DNA from 3 places in the Halalkalibaculum sp. DA3122 genome. Region 3 is predicted to be linked to each of the others. Evidence: riboswitches for the same ligand, from Rfam matches in the RefSeq annotation. Region 3 holds a riboswitch; each other region holds the start of a gene.

Evidence for each region. A riboswitch is a leader RNA that binds a small molecule or an ion and turns the genes downstream of it on or off. The one in region 3 is predicted to bind cobalamin.
Region 1: it holds a riboswitch for cobalamin, as region 3 does, so the genes downstream of both, ACG2F4_RS10395 (TonB-dependent receptor plug domain-containing protein) here and ACG2F4_RS17175 (hypothetical protein) in region 3, are expected to answer to the same signal.
Region 2: it holds a riboswitch for cobalamin, as region 3 does, so the genes downstream of both, ACG2F4_RS11800 (ABC transporter substrate-binding protein) here and ACG2F4_RS17175 (hypothetical protein) in region 3, are expected to answer to the same signal.

What each region holds. Positions count from the first base shown of each region.
Region 1 covers NZ_JBINJF010000013.1:33,893-36,162, forward strand. Annotated here, with positions in the region: gene ACG2F4_RS10395 (TonB-dependent receptor plug domain-containing protein) at 1-1,161, opposite strand, end outside; cobalamin riboswitch at 1,287-1,539, opposite strand; gene trkA (Trk system potassium transporter TrkA) at 2,135-2,270, shown strand, end outside.
Region 2 covers NZ_JBINJF010000016.1:82,385-84,654, reverse strand. Annotated here, with positions in the region: gene ACG2F4_RS11800 (ABC transporter substrate-binding protein) at 1-1,053, opposite strand, end outside; cobalamin riboswitch at 1,078-1,294, opposite strand; gene ACG2F4_RS11795 (amidase) at 1,692-2,270, shown strand, end outside.
Region 3 covers NZ_JBINJF010000036.1:25,756-28,025, forward strand. Annotated here, with positions in the region: gene cobA (uroporphyrinogen-III C-methyltransferase) at 1-515, shown strand, start outside; cobalamin riboswitch at 786-978, shown strand; gene ACG2F4_RS17175 (hypothetical protein) at 1,116-1,463, shown strand; gene ACG2F4_RS17180 (ribonucleotide-diphosphate reductase subunit beta) at 1,508-2,270, shown strand, end outside.

The DNA of each region.
Region 1 (2,270 bases), on a different contig from region 3:
GGTTTCAGATTCAAAGTTAAAAGAACTCAGGTAGGTATAATTTCGCGTGCTCATGGTCTGCTGGGTATTGCCGATTCCCACGATCCCCGAGACGCCACTGGTCTGAAAACCGGCGGTCAGCTCGTTTTCCCAGAGCGTACCCTCTGCATTGGTCTCGGTATAGCTGCCGTCGTAATTTCCGGCCTCATCTGTTATGGAAGAATCGTTGACCACATCGCGGGCCAAGTCCGAATAGGCCCCATTGTACTGCAGTTCAATATTGTTCGAAAGCTCCAGTGAGCCGCCATAGGTGTAAAAATCACGCTGAAAATCGGTCTGGGCGTCGCGGGCATCGCTGAAGGCGCCCTGGTCAATGTCGCTGGTCTGATCCGCACGCCGGTAGGAGGCAAACACCCCGTAGGTCTCAGTCCTGTACCCCAGCTTTCCAGACAGGTCCAGCTTATTAAAATCGTCTCGATCCCGGGGATTAAAGTCCGGCGGATTCTGGACGGTGTCGATCGTTGCATCCAGCCCGTTGGTGAGTCCCTGGGCAATGCCAAAATCCGCATAAAACCCACCCCGGGACGAATAGTTCAGGTCCAGCTGATTGCCGGTGGAGTAGGTTTTGCTTCCAAAAGTGCCGTGACGCGTGCTGATATTTCCACTAACGCCGGGCGACTCCTGCCCGCGGGTAATGATATTGATAACCCCGCCGATGGCCGCCGAGCCATACAAGGTGCTGTGAGAACCGCGGACGATCTCAATCCGCTGCACGCGGGCCAGCGAAAGCTCGGACAGATCGATACTGTTGGAAGCGGTTGAGGGGTCGCTGATACGCACGCCGTCAATCATAACCACCGAGTGGCTGCTGTTGGCATTGCGCAGGAACACATTTTGCAGGGAACCCGGTGTTTGGCCGATGCCCACCAGGTGCATGCTTTGCTGCTCCGCCAGCAGCTCTCCCACGCTGTAAACGTTTGCGTTGCGGAGCTCCCGGCTGGTGATGACTGTCACATTACGGCCCACGCCCTGGGGAGATTCCGCCCACCGGTTGGCGCTGATAATAATTTCATCCAGCTGATAAGTCCCGGTGGTATCGATTTGGGAAAAAACTGAAAAAGGTACCGCGAACAGGAACAACAGGACCGCAAGCCCTGCGTTGCGTTGAAATGAGAATTGCATGATTAAACTATATTTAGGTTACAAATGATGATTAAATACATCATTCGCACCTTTGGGAAGTCCAGAAGGGCATAAATACCGGTATAGCGCACCGAATATTTATTCTTCGCTTTTCTCCCGAAAGCTACGAATGCAGATGCACTGGCAGGTCTTCTGGCTTATCCCGATCATTCGCCCCTTCCCGCCCGTTTTCCCTTTTGCAAAAAAAACGGACAGTGGTTATCAACGAATGATCCTAAACCCTGCAAGCAGGGCTGGGAATTACAGCATCGGGGAATGCTCCGGACTCTTCCACCAGTTGACATGGGGAAACACCGGATTCCCTTTTAATCCCACTTCACAAAACGGAAGCAGGGAACCAATACACTCGCAAAAGATACAGGCTCCATCGTATAAATCAAAAGAAATGTTGATACCATTCTACCTAAAAGGATGCAGCTACCGACTACATCAAGCGAACACTTGAAAAGCTATATCTTTTAAAAAAATGAATGGATCTAAAGAACTGCAGCTGATGTCCTGAACGATACAGAAAGGCGACTGCCGGGCAATTCAGGGACCTCTATTTCTAGCCTGTATTTCTCACAATAATAAAGTCTGAATTCGTGTAATGCCTTGACAGGAAGCAAGTTACCTTAATTCTAAGGCTGGAATAAATTTCACAGTGTGTAGCAGGCTACGAAATAGTCCCGCCTGCTGCGTTGAAGTTGGAAATCGCCTTGCACACGAACCAATTTCCTGGTGAGAAAAGCAGGCTAACGCGATATAGCGGTAACATTTAGATGAAATCTGACAACTGCATGAACAGCCATCGATTCATCACATCCTGCGCTGATATTCCGAATCTATATCCAATATTTAGTTACAGCCGAAAATTCTTTATACTTGATTCATGTTTTGAACCCATGGTAATGGATGAAGTACAGATCATCATTATCTGAATCTGAATCAACGCTGACCAACTTATCCTCTTTTGAAGATTGTAATCATCGGTGCCGGGGAAATCGGGTATGACCTTGCAAGCTTGCTCTCCAAGGAGAAGCATGATGTCATTGTTCTCGATCGTAACAAGAACGCCCTGGACAAGGTGACCGAAAACCTCGATGTGC
Region 2 (2,270 bases), on a different contig from region 3:
CATCCGCCGGTTGTTGTTAAATATACGGCCGTTAGCAAACGATTTGAACTCCCTGAAACGGCTGTCATCGGCCAGGATATCCTCTTTTGTTCTTGCATTTCCCGGATTAAGCCAGATATCCGCGCGCAGCCCCGCTTCATACACCACTTCAAAATCCATTCTCAATCCCCCTGTTGAGGCCTTGTTGAACCAGGGATAATCGGCGCCGGCATCACGGAGAAACCGGGCGAAAAAACTATCTCCACCCGATACGAACCAAGCCCCTTTATAGGGCATGTTATTAATCACCAGCGGCTTCTCAGAAACATCTTCAACCTTCGCCTTGAGCTCCCGGTACCTTCTTTTCACCTTTTCAAAACGGCGATTGGCCAGGGCCTCCTTGTCAAGCAGGGCCGCCATCATTTTCACCCATTCAGCCTTTCCAAGCGGAGTATTTTCCAACCACTCCGAATTTACCAACACGTTAATGCCGGAATCCAGGAGTACCCGGAAATTGTCGTACTGCGACGCCTGCCCTCCGGAAATCATAACCAGGTCGGGATTCTGTGCAAGCGCCTGCTCTTTGTTAAGTTCGCCCCCCGGGTAGCCCTTGATATCTCCCTGCTGCAGGCCCCTGCGGATTTCTCTGTTGAATACGTAATCCGGCTGACTTACACCTTCAATTATGGAGTTGGCCCCGAGCATATCTGTTAGAGCGATGTGGGTGGTTGATGTGGCTATCATACTGCGAATCGGTATCTCGATAACCTGGGCGTCTCCTTCAAATTCGGGCAGGCTCGCCCCGCGGGGTATCAGCACGTAATGCAGGGTATCAGCCTGATCCTGGTATGGGTTCAGTATTTCGAGACGTTTGTAGCCTTCACGATAATGTATGTCAAATCCCCGTGCAAAATTGATTTCCACCTGCTCAGCAGGTTGATGGGCAACGGTGGTTACAGCAGGCTGAGGGGCTGTTTCAGGTGTATAATCCGCATCACTTTTTTTACAACTGCCCCAAAAAAGCAGGCAGATAATACCAACCAGGTGCGGTGGCAGATATGTATAATCAATCATAGGTACAGCTTTTCTCCCGAAAGCTTTTCCTTCATCAGCGTTGGCAGGTCTTCTGGCTTATCCCGATCCAGGCCTCCTTCCCATCCCAGCGTGCGGGGACAGTGGATATGTGCCTGTAACATCATCAACGGAATTCACAGCAGCGGGGACTGCTCCGGACTTCCAGCCCAATTATGGTTGGTCACCGGATTCCCTTTTCACACCCGCCAGTGGACGGGTGACCGACACTGAATCAGTATGTTAGCATTAGCGTGCTAATTATACAGGTATTCCAACTTTTAACCTAATCATTTGGCTTTTTGATTTTCAGGGAGAGGGCAAAACCTTCTGTTTTATCGGGATCGGGGCGTCCTGTCAAGCGGGAGTGCAACTCCCTGACCAACGACGAGCCGGGGATTTTGCGACCTTTTAAAAAAGCTGCAGCAGGTCAATATCTGGTTTCATTTTGTTCCTACAATCGTATTTTAGAGATCTATGCAAAACTGTTGTATTGGCCAATATCGTCAACTTCGCGAATTCGAAATCCTCATTTATGAGATATAAACTGCGGTTTCGAATCCCCTCAGGGGTTGATCTTGACCAACACTCCTGGTTTTCAAGGCCCTCTTTTACAACAAATTTTCACTACGGCTTTATTTATGGAACAACGTCTTATCTACTTGATTACCGGTATCTCCCTGGGATTTCTTCTCGCGTTCACCGCCCATTCGCTGTATCAACGCCCTATTACAAACGAGACGATAACCCATGCAGGAGAACTGATCGGCCTGACATTTACCAGCTCGGAAAAAGATTCGATGATCTCTCAGCTTGAAGGACTCAGAAAGAACTATCAAACCATCCGCGACTGGGAAATTGCAAATGAAGTTCCTCCGGCGCTTGATTTTAACCCGATCCCCAGAGGGAAAACGTTTGACCACGAACAACGTCCTGTTGAATGGGATATACCACCGGAGATCTCACTGCCTTCCGACAGTTCAGAACTCGCCTTTTATACTGTTGCAGAACTTTCTTCACTCATCAAAAACCGGAAGATATCCCCCTCTGAACTGACACGGTTCTTTCTTGATCGCCTCAAGACATACGGCGATACTCTGGAGGCTGTCGTCACATTAACGGAGGAACGTGCGCTCCGGCAGGCACGGCAACTGGATCAGGAGCTGGAAGACGGGTATTATCGCGGTCCACTGCACGGTATTCCGTACGGGTTAAAAGAT
Region 3 (2,270 bases):
ACATCCCGGTGGAAATTGTGCCCGGTATTTCCAGCTGTACGTCTGTTGGGGAGCTGCAGGGCATACCGCTAACCAAGCGCGGTGTTAACGAAAGTTTTTGGGTGACCACCGGCGTGACGCGCAACGGTACGGTTTCGAAAGATGTGAAGCTGGCCGCCCGGTCTTCGGCCACCGTCGCCATCCTGATGGGGATGCGGAAGCTCCCCGAAATTACGCAGATTTTTCGCAATCACGGCGGTGCGGATACGCCTGTTGCGGTCATCCAGAAAGGCTCGCTGCCGGGGGAGAAGATCGCCCTGGGCACGGTGGATACGATTGTGGATGAGGTACGCAAAAATGAATTGACAAACCCTGTCTTGATCATAATTGGAGACGTTGTGCGGCTACATCCCGATTTTTGCAATTCACAAAAGAAGTGGCGAGGAAAACAGGATATCGTATTTAGTGCTTTTAACAGCAGCTACAGGGAGATAACAGAATATATGAGAGTAGGAATCTCTGCCCTAAACTTCTAACCTGCATTTCACCGAAATAGGGCTCATGCGCAAGACGCTGGTGGAAATTGCCCGCCAACCTATCAATAAACGTACTCGCCGGCAAAGTTCAGCAACAATAGCTTCGCAGGTTGAACACGTTTCATCTTCCGGATGATTCTACAGGAATATGCAGTTTACCGTAATTTAGAGATAGTCTATCCCCAGGAGCTCAATAAGAAAGCCGAATTGTTAACAACTCGACTTTTTTGTGGAAAAGTATTCGTTGACAATGAGAGCGGCAGCTCTTTTCTTGAATACAGGTTTGAAGGTGCCCCGATTCTGTCGGGGTGAAAAGGGAATCCAGTGAAATGCTGGAGCTGTACCCGCAACTGTAATCCGGAATATTCTTTGATTTAACCACTGTCTCAGCCCCAAACGAGGCGGGAAGGTTCGAAGAAATTGTCGGTAAGTCAGGAGACCTGCCTTTAAATCAGTAAACGAGGCCTTCGGGAGTTAAGGCGTTGTTGAAAGGCAGGTATGGAATACCCGACTGTTTTTACTGATCTCACCAGCTCCGTGAACTCCTGCCCTTCAACGTTTTGCATCCCACCTCAGAATTGCAAGCTAAAACGAATTGCTATGATTACCCACAATCTTGGATACCCGCGGATAGGTATCAACAGAGACCTGAAGAAAGTAATAGAACCGTATTGGAAGGGAGAGACCGGCAAAGCCAGACTGAATGAATCAATTTCGATCTTCAAGGTGATGCACTGGACCACCCAGAAAGATGCGGGAATCGACCTGGTACCTTCAAATGATTTTTCGCTCTACGATCAGGTGCTGGATATGGCCCTGTTGGTCGGCGCCATACCAGATCGTGATCTGTATGAGAAAGAAAATGACAAAATTTACAGCTATCCCATCGATACCAGCTTTGCCATGGCGCGAGGATTACAGGATAATACGCAAGTAATTTCCTGCTAAGCAATAGTTCTATCATGAAAACCAGGAATTCAAAAATCACAAGTATGAATAATAAACTGATTGGGCGTACGTCTGTACGCGAAAATATCAAACTGAGCGAGGATCCCTCGTATCCCATCTTTAAAGAGTTGTACGAAAAACAGAAAAAGGTGGTCTGGTTTCCCGAAGAGCTGAACATCCAGCAGGATGCCCTCGACTATCACACGCTGACCCACGATGAAAAAGAGCTTTTTGATACGGCTGTGGGCTATTTCTGCTCGTCGGAGCTGCTGGTGCAAAACGTGCTGGTCAATTCCTTTTTCCCTTTGCTCACCGATCCACACGCAAAGATGAGCTTCAGCACCCAGCTGTTTATGGAGAATATCCACAGCGACTTCTTTGAGATTGTACTGCAGTCCTTCGGACTGGACCGCGAGAAGATGTACGATGTGGCCTTCGACGATCCGATATTGCGGAAAAAGCAAAATCTTATTGTCGATGAGATCGATAAAATAAGTCACGGAAAAATTAATCCCGAAACACTCGAGGGACAAAAAAAGGTACTTCGGGCCATTCTGCTAAATAACATCATCTTAGAAGGGATTTTCTTTTACTCCTCATTCGCCCATTTCTTTGCGCTCAAGGATATGGCCAAGATGAAAAACGTGGTTTCCGGGGTGGAACTGGTACTGATCGATGAATCGCTGCACCTGCAAAACGGCATCGAAGCTATCCTGATTATGCTGGAAGAAAATCCGGAAATTGTGAAGGATACCGAGTACGTGCAGGATATCCGGAATGTCATCCTGGAGGGAACCTCCCTGGAAA